DNA from 3 places in the Aeromonas sp. CU5 genome. Region 3 is predicted to be linked to each of the others. Evidence: predicted binding sites of a transcription regulator. Region 3 holds the regulator's gene; each other region holds the start of a gene.
The links. The regulator sigma-54, encoded in region 3, starts transcription at its own class of promoters, with help from an activator protein. The targets are predictions, from matches to a motif close to TGGCACNGTTTTNGCTT.

Region 1: the regulator sigma-54 is predicted to act here: its motif matches at 2,344-2,360, upstream of flhA (flagellar biosynthesis protein FlhA).
Region 2: the regulator sigma-54 is predicted to act here: its motif matches at 1,900-1,916, upstream of flgA (flagellar basal body P-ring formation chaperone FlgA).

The regions. Positions count from the first base shown of each region.
Region 1 covers NZ_CP023817.1:2,453,233-2,457,436, forward strand. Annotated here, with positions in the region: gene flhF (flagellar biosynthesis protein FlhF) at 1-188, opposite strand, end outside; gene flhA (flagellar biosynthesis protein FlhA) at 205-2,307, opposite strand; gene flhB (flagellar biosynthesis protein FlhB) at 2,415-3,545, opposite strand; gene fliR (flagellar biosynthetic protein FliR) at 3,538-4,204, opposite strand, start outside.
Region 2 covers NZ_CP023817.1:871,937-876,140, forward strand. Annotated here, with positions in the region: gene yfcE (phosphodiesterase) at 1-248, shown strand, start outside; gene CK911_RS03990 (flagella synthesis protein FlgN) at 286-702, opposite strand; gene flgM (flagellar biosynthesis anti-sigma factor FlgM) at 699-1,019, opposite strand; gene flgA (flagellar basal body P-ring formation chaperone FlgA) at 1,109-1,792, opposite strand; gene CK911_RS04005 (chemotaxis protein CheV) at 1,938-2,849, shown strand; gene CK911_RS04010 (protein-glutamate O-methyltransferase CheR) at 2,867-3,691, shown strand; gene flgB (flagellar basal body rod protein FlgB) at 3,949-4,204, shown strand, end outside.
Region 3 covers NZ_CP023817.1:4,163,811-4,168,014, forward strand. Annotated here, with positions in the region: gene lptC (LPS export ABC transporter periplasmic protein LptC) at 1-244, shown strand, start outside; gene lptA (lipopolysaccharide transport periplasmic protein LptA) at 231-758, shown strand; gene lptB (LPS export ABC transporter ATP-binding protein) at 762-1,487, shown strand; gene CK911_RS18850 (RNA polymerase factor sigma-54) at 1,553-2,992, shown strand; gene hpf (ribosome hibernation promoting factor) at 3,014-3,301, shown strand; gene ptsN (PTS IIA-like nitrogen regulatory protein PtsN) at 3,304-3,750, shown strand; gene rapZ (RNase adapter RapZ) at 3,797-4,204, shown strand, end outside.

The DNA.
Region 1 (4,204 bases), 1.7 Mb from region 3:
TTCAGTTGACGGCGAACCGGCGCATCTTTAGGCCCCGGAACCTGGGATTGATAATCGACTGCGGCGACTATCTCGACCCCACCGGTGACCTTCTTGTTGGACATGATCACCGCATCGGGCCCGAGAGTCTCCTTGACCTCGGCCAGAGCCGTTCGCATGTCCTTGGCAAAAAACCGCTTAATCTTCACCCGTCATCTCCGCTAACTAGTTCTGCCCTACTGCGCTGACGATGCGAATCTGCTTGTCGTCGGGCACTTCCTGATAAGACAGAACGCGCAATCCAGGAATGGCATTCTTGACAAATTTCGCCAAGGTATTACGCAAGATCCCCGATGTCAGAAGCACGGCTGGCTGGCCTTCCAGTTCTTGTCGTTGAGTGGCTTCCACCAGTGATCGCTGCATCCGCTCGGCCAGGCCAGGTTCAATACCGGCACCATCACCGCCACCTGCCTGCAGGGATTGATGCAATATACGTTCCAATTCCGGCGCCAAGGTAATCACCGGCAACTCGGGATCAGGGCCGGCAATCTCCTGCACAATCAGACGGCGCAGGGCAATCCGGCAAGCCGCAGTGAGCACTTCCGGATCCGGGCTGCGCGGCGCGTATTCAACCAGGGTCTGCAGGATAGTGCGCATATCGCGGATTGGCACGCCTTCATTGAGCAAATTCTGCAATACCTTCACAAGGTTACCCATGCTGATCACTTCCGGCACCAGCCCTTCCACCAGCTTGCTCTGGTGTTTGCCAATCATGTCGAGCAGCTGCTGTACCTCATCATGGCCCAGCAACAAGGCCGCATGGTTGGTGAGGATCTGGCTCATATGGGTTGCCACTACAGTGGCAGTATCCACGACTGTATAACCCAGTGTCTGTGCCTGGGACACCTGATCTTTGGCAACCCAGACCGCTTCCAGTCCAAAGGCGGGATCCTTGGTGGCAATCCCCTGCAGCTGACCAAACACCTGGCCCGGATTGATAGCCATCTCTTTGTCATGGTAAACATTGGCCTCGCCGGTACTGACCCCCATCAAGGTGATGCGGTACTGGTTAGGCGCCAGATCCAGGTTGTCGCGAATATGCACGGCCGGCACCAGAAAGCCCAACTCTTGCGAGAGCTTCTTGCGCACCCCTTTGATCCGGTTGAGCAATTCCCCACCCTGGTTGCGATCCACCAGCGGGATCAGCTGATAACCCACTTCAAGGCCAATGATATCGACCGGCATCACATCGTCCCAGCTCAGCTCTTTCTGCTCGTGGGGCTGCTCGTTGGTAGCAGGCATCAGCTCACCCCTGGCGACTTTGGCCGCGGCCAGCTTCTCACGGCGCAACAACCACCAGGCGGCTGCTGCAGATACCGCCCCCAGACCCAAAAACGCCAAGTGAGGCATACCCGGCACCAGACCCATCATCAGCAGAATACCGGCAGAGATAATCAGCGCCTTGGGATTGTCAAACAACTGACCCAGTACCGCAGTACCCATATCCTGATCGGTATTTTGCCGGGTCACTATGATAGCGGCGGCGATAGAGAGCAACAGCGAGGGGATCTGCGCCACCAGGCCATCACCGATGGCCAGCAAGGTGTATATCTCTGCCGATTCCGCGAAGGTCAGCTGGTGCTGCATCATCCCGATAATGAAGCCACCGATGATGTTGATAAAGAGGATCATGATGCCCGCGATGACATCCCCTTTGACAAACTTGGAGGCACCATCCATCGAGCCGTAGAAGTCGGCCTCCTGCGTGACCTCTTGCCGACGCTTCCTGGCTTCTTCCTGATTGATGAGACCGGCGTTCAAGTCGGCATCGATGGCCATCTGCTTACCCGGCATCGCATCCAGGGTGAAACGGGCACTCACCTCCGCAATCCGCCCCGCACCCTTGGTAATGACCACAAAGTTGATGATGATCAGGATGGTAAAAACGATGATACCGACCGCATAGTTGCCACCAATCACCACCTTACCGAACGCCTCGATCACATGGCCCGCAGCCGCGGTGCCATTATGACCTTCCAGCAACACCACCCGGGTTGACGCAACGTTAAGCGCCAACCGCAGCAGGGTGGCGAGCAGTAACACGGTGGGAAAGGCGGCAAATTCGAGGGGACGGCGGGTGTAAACGGCGACCAGCAACACCACAATGGAGAGCGCAATGTTGAACGAGAAGAGCACATCCAGCATCAAAGGTGGAATAGGCAACACCACCATCCCCAAGGCGGCCAGTACCAGTAACGGCGTACCGAACCCGGTGGTCAGTAACCCTCTGTACTCTTTCAATCGGCCCAAAGATGCCTTGAATTCCATCGTCTTTCTCAATTTCAACGTGCTGGTGTCAGATTAATGCAAGCATCAAGCCAAAACACCAAGCTATTGAAGTTAAATGATTTTATTATTATTGCGTCAGAACTTTGTCATTTTCGGTATTCGGTCGGGATGGGGAGGTCTTTGGCCAGCGTCTGAGGACGGCGTCCCTGGCCACGGCGGAATTTTTTCAGCTGGAAGACATAGGCAAGCACTTGGGCAACTGCCGCAAACAGCCCTTCTGGGATCTCGTGGCCAATCTCGGTGGAATGATAAATAGCCCGGGTCAACTCAGGTGAGGGCATAATCGGGATCTCGTATTCCCTGGCTATCTCCCTGATCTTCATTGCAATTTCATCAGTGCCCTTGGCCACTACCTTGGGTGCGGCTCCGGGTTTGCCTGCATCATACTTGAGCGCCACCGAGTAGTGGGTCGGGTTGGTGATCACCACATCGGCCTTGGGTACATCCCCCATCATCCGGCGCATCGCCATCTGCATCTGCAACTGCCGGATCCGCCCCTTCACCTCGGGCTTGCCTTCGCTGTCTTTGAACTCGTCCTTCACCTCCTGCTTGGTCATCTTGAGCTGACGCATATGGTTCCACTGCTGGAACGGCACATCGATGGCAACAATCGGAAGCAGGGCACAGCAGAGGATGATCAACATCCAGAGAAACAGCTCAAGGGCGTCTATGATGCCGCCGGGGAATCCCTCCATGGAGAGGTTAAGCAGGTGATTGAACTGGCTGGAGAGCATCCACCAGGCAAACAGGGTAATAAACACCACCTTGGCGATGGACTTGACCAGCTCAATCAGCGACTGCACCCCGAACATCCGTTTCAAGCCACTGAGCGGGCTCAGCTTGCTCCATTTTGGCAGCATAGCTTCGGTCGAAAAATTCATCCCGCCCATCAGGGTGTTACCGATAAAGGCGGCAACGGCCACCAGTGCGAACAACAGCCCCAGCGGAAGGATCAATTCCGCCAGAAGCGCGGGCACCATGGCGATCATGGCGTTGGGATCAAACGCCTGCTCCCGATCCAGGGTAAAGCCCATGGTCACAACTTTGATCATTGCGGTCGCCAGCGAGCCCTTGAGCATCAACAGGCCGAATACTGCTGACAGCAGGACACTGGCGGTGCCCAGCTCCTTTGAACGTGCAATCTGCCCTTTATCACGGGCCTGTTGCAGTCGTTTGCCCGTGGGTTGTTCGGTACGTTCCTGATCGGTATCAGCCATGGGCACCGCCAAAGCATTGGGTGCCGATCAGCTCGCAGCTGACCTCTTGTACCCGCTCCCACATCATGTCGAAATGGCCGAGGAAACCACCAATGGTGAGCCAGAGGATCAATAGACCCGACATCATGCTGACCGCAAAACCGATACTGAAGATGTTGAGTTGCGGCGCGGCCCGGGTCATGACGCCAAAAGCAAAGTTGATCAGCAGCAGCGCAACGATGGCGGAGAGCGACATCACCAGCGATGCCTGATACATCACCCCGAGAAAACCGATCAGGGTGCGGATCGCTGGCAGAGAAAGCCCACTGTCTGATACTGGTAATGTCTCAAAACTGAGGATCACCAGCCGCAGCATGATCAGATGACCATCCAGCGCCAGAAACACCAGGGTTGCCAACATCAGATAGAACTGACCCACCACAGGGGCCGACTGGCCATTCATCGGGTCAACCAGCGTGGCGAATCCCAGGCTGGTCTGCATGGCAATGACCTGACCGGCCATCACGAAGCTCTCCATCAGAAACTGGGTCATCAGGCCGAGGGCAATACCGATCAACAGCTGCTGGCCTAATACCAGAAAGCTGCCAGCAGAGAAGAGTTCGATGGGGGGCATTTTCGGCAACAGGGGGGCAATCAGAAAAGTGATGGCAAGTGCCAGC
Region 2 (4,204 bases), 1.3 Mb from region 3:
GCTGGTTTGTCAGTCATGGCCATCTCTATCATCCTGACGAGGTACAACTGCCGCCGGGTAGTCTGTTCCTGAGCGGCCATACCCATGTACCGGTATTGGAGTTGCAGGGGGAGCGAGTATTGATGAATCCGGGTTCAATCTGTTTTCCGCGCGGCGAATTGCCTGCCAGTTATGGTAGCTATGAGGCCGGGGTGCTTCGAGTGAATGCGTGTGAGGATGGACGAGAGTTGCTGCGATTGGCGCTATAAAAAACGGACAGAAAAATGCAAGGCCTGATAAGAGATGTCAGGCCTTGATACCGTAGGAGCGGGTGCCAGAGCGAGTGTTGCCTTTGGCGTCATAGGTCAGGCTGTTGCGATCGCGCAGCTGACTCAGAAAGGTTGCCAGACGACGGTTGGAGACGATGCTCAATTCAAGCAGCCGACCGTTGATATCATTTTGTGCTTGGCATGCATCCAGTTTTTCACGCAGCTGCGTCATCTCATCGGGATAGGCTGCCAGCTGTAGTGCCAGTTCCGGCATCTCTGCCAGCGTCTTGTCCAGGGTTTCTATCGCAGCAAGCAACAGCTGTTTGCGCTCGGTCAGTGCAGGCAGGGCCAGTGCCTGATGCTGCTCGAGCAAGCGGAACTCCTCTTCCAGAATGCCTTGCATCTGGGTGAGGTAATCATCTTGGGTGTGCAGTAACGAAGGTAAGTCCATCATCTAAGAACGTTGTCCAGATTAGCTTCGAAACTGAACATCTTCTTGGCTACTGCATCGCTATTGACCTGATATTCGCCACTCGCGACGGCTTTTTTCAGTTGTTCGACCTTGCTTTCATTACCGGTAGACGCGGTATTGAGGGTCTGTTGCATCTTTTGCAATTGTTGCGCCTCACTGGTCAAGGAGACTGAGTCCAGCTTGACAGTAGCCGCTTTGTTTTCGGGCGATGAGGTGACTGACTTGCTGCCTGTCCCCTGGCTGTTACCGGTATTTTGCAACCGATTATTCGCCAAGTTGTTGATATTGTTGATGGCCATTTTAGTTACCTTCGTCTGCTTTAAGGTTTGCTTACCTGTTTATCGGTGCAGCAGGTCAGAACTTTAGAAAAATTATCGAACATCTGGCATTAGAAAGTGATCGATACAGCACCAACACCACTTACTTTACCCTCAACGGTTTTGCCGGATCGAATATTGACGAGTTTGATGATCTCTCCGAAGCTGCCATCTTGCAAGGCTCGGGCCATGGTTTTGATCTGGAAGTTGTTGTTTTCTGCTGTCAGGGTGACCTGATCCCCTTTGCATACCACACACACCTGGCTCAAACGGATGGGCTGCCCCGGTTTGATTTCGCGTTTGCTACGTACCCCTATGAGTGGGGTGGGGTCGGTCAGATAGTCGCCACGGATCAGGGTTTGATCCTGATAGGCAAGTATAAGTTGCGGCTCGGTCAGCAGATCCCCTTTAGCAATAGGGTTGGCGACGGTGACATAGGGTTTTTGAATGCTAACCCGTACAGGCAAATAGACATCCCAAGGTTTGTCTTCTTCACACTTAAGGTAAACAGTTGTATTTCGACGAATTTCCATTTTAGCGGGTAAGCTGATGGTTAATCGGTCTTCGCAGCGGGTCAGTGGGAGCCGTTCATCCAGCGTTGCCGAGGTGACATCAGCCCTAGCATCCAAGGGCACTTCTAGCTGGCCATAAACGAACTCTTGCGCTTTTTCTTGCAGATAGGTGGTGACGTCCGAGGCATAGCTGGAAGAGATGCTACCTAAAAAGAGGCTGATGAGTAAAAGACGGTTAATCATTTTCGCTCGTTGGTCGATAAGTTGTTCACGCATATCACCATATTTAACTATGATTGCTTCAGAATCTGTTTGTGGTCACATCGATAGTCTGATGCAATCCATTACGCATGCATGATTAATGCCAAGCGTCTTTTAGGGAGTTTTTATGGCCAGTATCCTGGACTCGGTCAACCAACGTACCCAGCTAGTGGGGCAAAACCGGCTGGAGTTATTGTTATTTCGTCTCAATGGACGTCAAAGATTTGGCATTAACGTATTTAAAGTACGTGAGGTGTTGCAATGTCCGCATTTGACTGTGATGCCCAAGTTGAACTCCTGCATTCGCGGGGTTGCCCATATTCGTGGCCAGACTATTTCTGTCATCGACCTCAGCATGGCGGTGGGTAAGCGCCCGATTGAAGATTTGAGCAAGTGCTTCATCATTATCTCCGAGTACAACCGATCTGTTCAGGGTTTTCTGGTGCACTCGGTCGAGCGCATCATCAATATGAACTGGGAATCCATCTTGCCGCCTCCTAAGGGGGCTGGCCGTATCAACTACATGACCGCAGTCACTGAGGTCGATGGTGAGCTGGTAGAGATCCTGGACGTTGAGCGGATCCTCAACGAAATTTCTCCGGTATCTACTGAAGTAAGCCAAGAGTTGGTGGAAGCCAGTTCCGATCATCCAACTTTGGGGCGCCCTGTGCTGGTTGCAGATGACTCGTCTGTCGCGCGTAAACAGGTGCAACGTGCACTTGCAGCGATTGGGGTTGAGTGTGTGCTGGCAAAAGATGGTCGGGAAGCGTTAAACATGCTGCTGGAAATGGCCAAGAATGGCCCTATCAAGGATCAGATTGCGCTGGTGATTTCAGATATCGAAATGCCGGAAATGGATGGCTATACCTTTACTGCCGAGATCCGGAATAATCCAAATCTCAAGGATTTGCATGTTATTCTGCATACATCCCTCAGTGGGGTATTTAACCAGGCAATGGTGCAGAAAGTCGGTGCGAACAACTTCATCGCCAAGTTTCAACCGGATGAGTTGGCCAAAGCCGTACAAAACGCACTCTAATAAAGAAGAATCGCTGCATGAAGACACTTTCGGACGACTTATACAAACAGTTCAGCAACTTTCTGGCGGTACAGAGCGGGATCGTGCTGGGTGATAACAAACAGTATCTGGTGAAGAGCCGTCTTTCACCTTTGATGGCGCAGTTTGGCATCGAGAGTTTGTCTGATCTGGTCACTCGTGCAATGAGTGTACGAGAGCGTGACCTGAAAATGGCGGTGGTTGATGCCATGACCACCAACGAGACCCTTTGGTTTCGTGATACCTATCCGTTTCAGTTACTGACCGATAAAATTTTCCCAGAGTTGGGAAAAAGTGGTCGTCCCATCAAGATCTGGTCTGCTGCGTCATCATCCGGGCAGGAGCCCTACTCGATTGCCATGACCGCCATTGAGCAACAGATGAAAAAACCCGGCACCTTGCCTGGTGGCGTGCAGATTGTGGGAACGGATATTTCGACAACTATGTTGAACCAGTGCAAGGAGGGCGTCTATGACAGCCTGGCCTTGGCTCGGGGGCTGTCACCAGAGCGCAAAAAAATGTTTTTTGAGCCCTATGGTGATAGCAAGATGCGCGTAGTTGAGCGAGTCAGAAAATTGACCACTTTCCGGCCAATAAATCTGCTGGAAAGTTACAGCTTGCTCGGAAAATTTGACATTATTTTTTGTCGTAATGTGCTTATCTACTTTGCTCCGGATGTGAAGTCGAAGATCCTCAACCAGTTTGCCAGCAGCCTTAACCCTGGTGGTTATCTGATGCTGGGCGCGTCAGAATCATTGGCCGGCCTGACCGACAGATTCGAGATGATCCGTTGTAATCCAGGGATCGTTTATAAGGTCAAATAGGCTCGGTAACCGCGCAATCTGAGGGTTGTATCGACTCTTACTGTGATACCCGAGGGAAGCATTCTGCTTCCCTCTTTCTTTATGTTTGACTTCAAAATCACGTCGATACAGGTGGAAAAATAGGATCGGCTCTCCCCGTTATGGGCAGGCTCCTGCGATCTTTTCGCTATATCAGGCGCTGCTATTTCGAACCTCGCTGCCGTGGACGCTCTTCTGGCATACCTATTGCTAGACAAATACCAAGCAGGAGGTGTGCTATGGCTCTTTCATTTGACAAGGTATTTGGTGTGCACCAACACACGATCAGCGTTCGTGCCAAGCGTGCTGAGGTGCTTGCAAGCAATATTGCCAATGCTGATACCCCCGGGTTCAAAGCCAGGGACATCAATTTTGCTCAGGCGCTGCAGGATGCTCAACATCAGCAGGGCTTTGGACTGGCAACGACCAGCGAGAAGCATTTTGCCTTGAATATGGATGCTCCAGGTACTGTGCAATATCGCAATCCGTTACAAC
Region 3 (4,204 bases):
CAACGTGATCCTGCGGGATAAGGTGCATCTGGATGGGCTACTGCCAACTAGCTTCATCTCCACGCTCGATACGCCCTATCTGGAGCTGGATCTGGTGACGCAGGATGTGCGCAGCAACCGGGAAGTAAATATTCTGGGTCGGGATTTCCAGACCCAAGGGGTTGGCCTCAAGGGCCATCTGGACCGCAAATATTTTGAGTTACTGGATCAAGGTCATGCCATCTATTTCAATGAAAAACGCTAATCTGGCTCTCGCAGCCCTGTTGTTGTGTGGTGCTGTGACTGCCAAAGAGTCCGACTTTGCCGAGAAGGTCTATGTCGATGCCGTCAAACAGGTGGCCGAGATGCAGGATAATCGCATCACCTTTGAACAGAATGTCATCATCACTCAGGGCACCATCAAGATCCATGCCGACAAGGTGGTGGTGACCCGTTCCGGTGAGAAAGGGGCCGAGGTGATGACTGCCTACGGCAAGCCAGCGACCTTCTTCCAGATCATGGATAACGGCAAGCCGGTCAATGCTCATGGCAATAGCATTCGTTACGAGCTGAAAAACCGGCTGGTCACTATTACCGGCAACGGTCAGCTCAAGCAGGAAGATAGTCTGGTCACTGGCGACCTGATCCGTTATGACATCGACAAACAAAAAATGACTGCCGAGAGCAAGAACCCGACCCAGCGAGTGAGGACCGAGTTCCTGCCGGATCAGGTAGAGAACTTCGACAAACCCGCCGACCAGAAGAAGCAGGGAAAATAAGCCATGGCAGTGTTAAAAGCAGTTGGGCTGCAAAAAAGCTACAAACGTCGCATGGTGGTCAGCGACGTTAGCCTGGAAGTGGGCACCGGCCAGATTGTCGGCCTGCTGGGCCCCAATGGGGCGGGCAAGACCACCTCCTTCTACATGATCGTGGGACTGGTGCAGCGGGATGCCGGTATCATCACTATCGACGATCAGGATATCAGCCTGCAGCCGATGCATGTGCGGGCTCGCAATGGCATCGGCTATCTGCCGCAGGAGGCCTCTATTTTCCGCCGCCTGTCGGTGTTCGACAACCTGATGGGGGTGATGCAGACCCGCAAGGGGTTGAGCCGCGAGGAGCGTGAGGACAAGGTTCAGCAACTGCTGGAAGAGTTTAACATCACCCACATTCGCGACAACCTGGGTCAGAGCCTCTCTGGCGGTGAGCGCCGTCGTGTCGAGATCGCCCGCGCGCTGGCGGCAGAACCGCGTTTTATTCTGCTGGATGAACCCTTTGCCGGGGTTGACCCGATTTCTGTGATAGACATCAAGAAGATCATTCAGCATCTGAAAGATAGAGGCCTTGGCGTCTTGATTACCGACCACAACGTCAGAGAGACTCTGGACGTATGTGAGAAGGCCTATATCGTCAGCCACGGCAAGATGATTGCCGAAGGTGCACCGGCAGACATCCTCGCCGATGAACAGGTCAAGCGCGTCTATTTGGGCGATCAATTCAGTCTATAGTAAGGGGGCATGCCTTCATTCTCTTTGACGAATGCCTCGCTGAACATAAGGATATCCCGACGTAGATGAAGCCGACATTACAGTTGCGTCTCGGTCAGTCCCTGACCATGACGCCGCAATTACAACAAGCGATTCGTCTGCTCCAGCTCTCCACTTTGGAACTTCAGCAGGAAATTCAGCAAGCGCTCGAGAACAACCCCCTGCTGGAGCAGGAAGAGAGTGAAGTACAAGAGACCAGCCCGGAAGAGCCTGTTGACGCCAGCCAGCTGGATTCCAGCGATGCCATGGCGCAGGAGCAGATGCCGGACGAGTTGCCGGTAGATACCACTTGGGATGAAGTCTACTCTGCCGGGACCGCCCAGAGCGCTGGCCCTATCCACGATGGGGAAGATAGCGTTTATCAGGGCGAGACTACCGAAAACCTGCAGGATTATCTGTTGTGGCAAATGCGGCTCACCCCGTTCAGCGATGTGGATGCTGCCATCGCCCTCGCTATCATCGATGCTATCGACGAGTCCGGCTATTTGACCGTTGAGCTGGAGGATATCTTGCAAGCGGTCAGTAGCGATGCGCTGGAGGTCGAGCTTGATGAGGTCGAAGCTGTGCTCAAGCGGGTGCAGCATTTCGATCCGGTCGGCATCGCTGCCCGTTCGGTGCAGGAGTGTTTGTTGATCCAGCTGGGGCAGTATGACCCGCAGACTCCCTGGCTCAACGAGGCCAAGGAGGTGCTCCTCGAACATATGGATCTGCTCGGTAATCGTGACTACCGAACCCTGGCGCGCAAGACCAAACTCAAAGAGAGCGACCTCAAGTCGGTGCTGGATCTGATCCAGCTGCTGGAGCCGCGCCCCGGCAATGGCATCATCCAGAGTGACTCCCAGTATGTGATCCCCGATGTCTCTGTGGTCAAGAAGGGTAGCAAGTGGGTCGTTGAGCTAAATCCTGATTCTTCCCCGCGTATCCGGGTCAACGAGACCTATGCTGCCATGGCCCGCAATGCGCGCAGTGGCACGGATACCCAATTTATTCGCTCCCATCTGCAAGAAGCCAAATGGTTCATCAAGAGCCTCGAGAGTCGCAATGATACCCTGCTGAAAGTAGCCTGTTGTATTGTCGAGCAACAACAGGGCTTTTTCGAGTATGGTGAAGAGGCGATGAAGCCGATGGTGCTCAACGACATCGCCGAAGCGGTGGAGATGCATGAATCGACCATTTCCCGGGTGACAACCCAGAAATACATGCATACCCCAAGGGGCATATTTGAACTGAAGTTTTTTTTCTCCAGCCATGTGAACACCGAAGGAGGAGGAGAGTGCTCATCGACCGCAATTCGCGCGCTCATCAAGAAGCTGGTCACGGCAGAGAATCCTGCCAAGCCGTTAAGTGATAGCAAGATCGCGGATTTGCTGGCCGAACAGGGTATTATGGTGGCGAGACGCACGATCGCTAAGTATCGCGAATCCTTGTTTATCGCACCTTCCAATCAGCGTAAACGCCTGGTTTAGGCAAAACAAAAGGATGATGTTATGCAAATTAACCTGACCGGACACCATGTCGAGATCACCGAAGCTCTGCGTGAATACGTGAGTAACAAATTTGCCAAACTCGAGCGTCACTTTGACCACATTAATAACGTTCATGTGGTGCTTAGTGTGGAAAAACTGAACCAGATAGCGGAAGCTAAATTGCATGTCAGTGGCGGCGAAGTGTTTGCTACCTCTGAGCATGCTGATATGTATGCTGCGATAGACACCTTGCTCGACAAGCTGGACAGGCAGATCATCAAGCACAAAGATAAGTTAAATAAAAAATAACTATGCAACTTGAACACATATTGAGTCGGGACTGCACCAAAAGTGCAGTCCCTTGTACCAGCAAGAAACGCGCCCTCGAAATCATCAGCGAGTTGGCCGCCGAACGCCTTGGCACCTCCCGTCAGGCGCTGTTCGAATGCTTGTTGGCCCGCGAAAAAATGGGCAGTACCGGGATCGGTGCCGGTATTGCGATTCCCCACGGTCGTATTGATGATGCATTCCCGCCAACCGCGATTCTGATGACCTTTGCTGATCCCATCCCTTTTGATGCCATCGACAACCAACCGGTAGACCTGTTGTTTGCCTTGCTGGTGCCTGAAAGCGAGTGCAAGCAGCATCTCAAGACCCTTTCTCTGATGGCCTCCAAGCTGGGTGACAAGGCGGTCTGTCGCCAGCTGCGTCAGGCAACCAGCGATGAAGAGCTCTATCAGATCATGACCTCGGCCTGATACTCAGGCTTGGAATGACCCACCTGTTTTGGCGTGAGGGAACAAGATGCAGTTAATCGTGGTAAGTGGACGTTCGGGCTCCGGTAAAACGGTAGCCCTGCGTGTGCTGGAAGATCTGGGTTACTACTGTGTGGATAACCTGCCGGTTAACTTGCTGCCCCAGCTGATTGTCTCGGTCGAAAGCCAGTATGACAAGCTGGCGGTCAGCATCGACGTGCGCAACCTGCCAAGCGATCCGGATAAGCTGGAAAACCTGTTGGCGCAGGTGCGCAATGAAGGGCGAGTCACGTTCTCCAGCTTCTTCTTTGATGCCGACAATGGCACCTTGCTCAAGCGTTATGGCGAGAGCCGCCGCTTGCACCCCTTGTCGCGTAACAAGTTGTCGCTGGATGAGGCGATCCGTGAAGAGACCAATTTGCTGGCGCCCATCTCCTCGACAGCGGATCTGCGCATC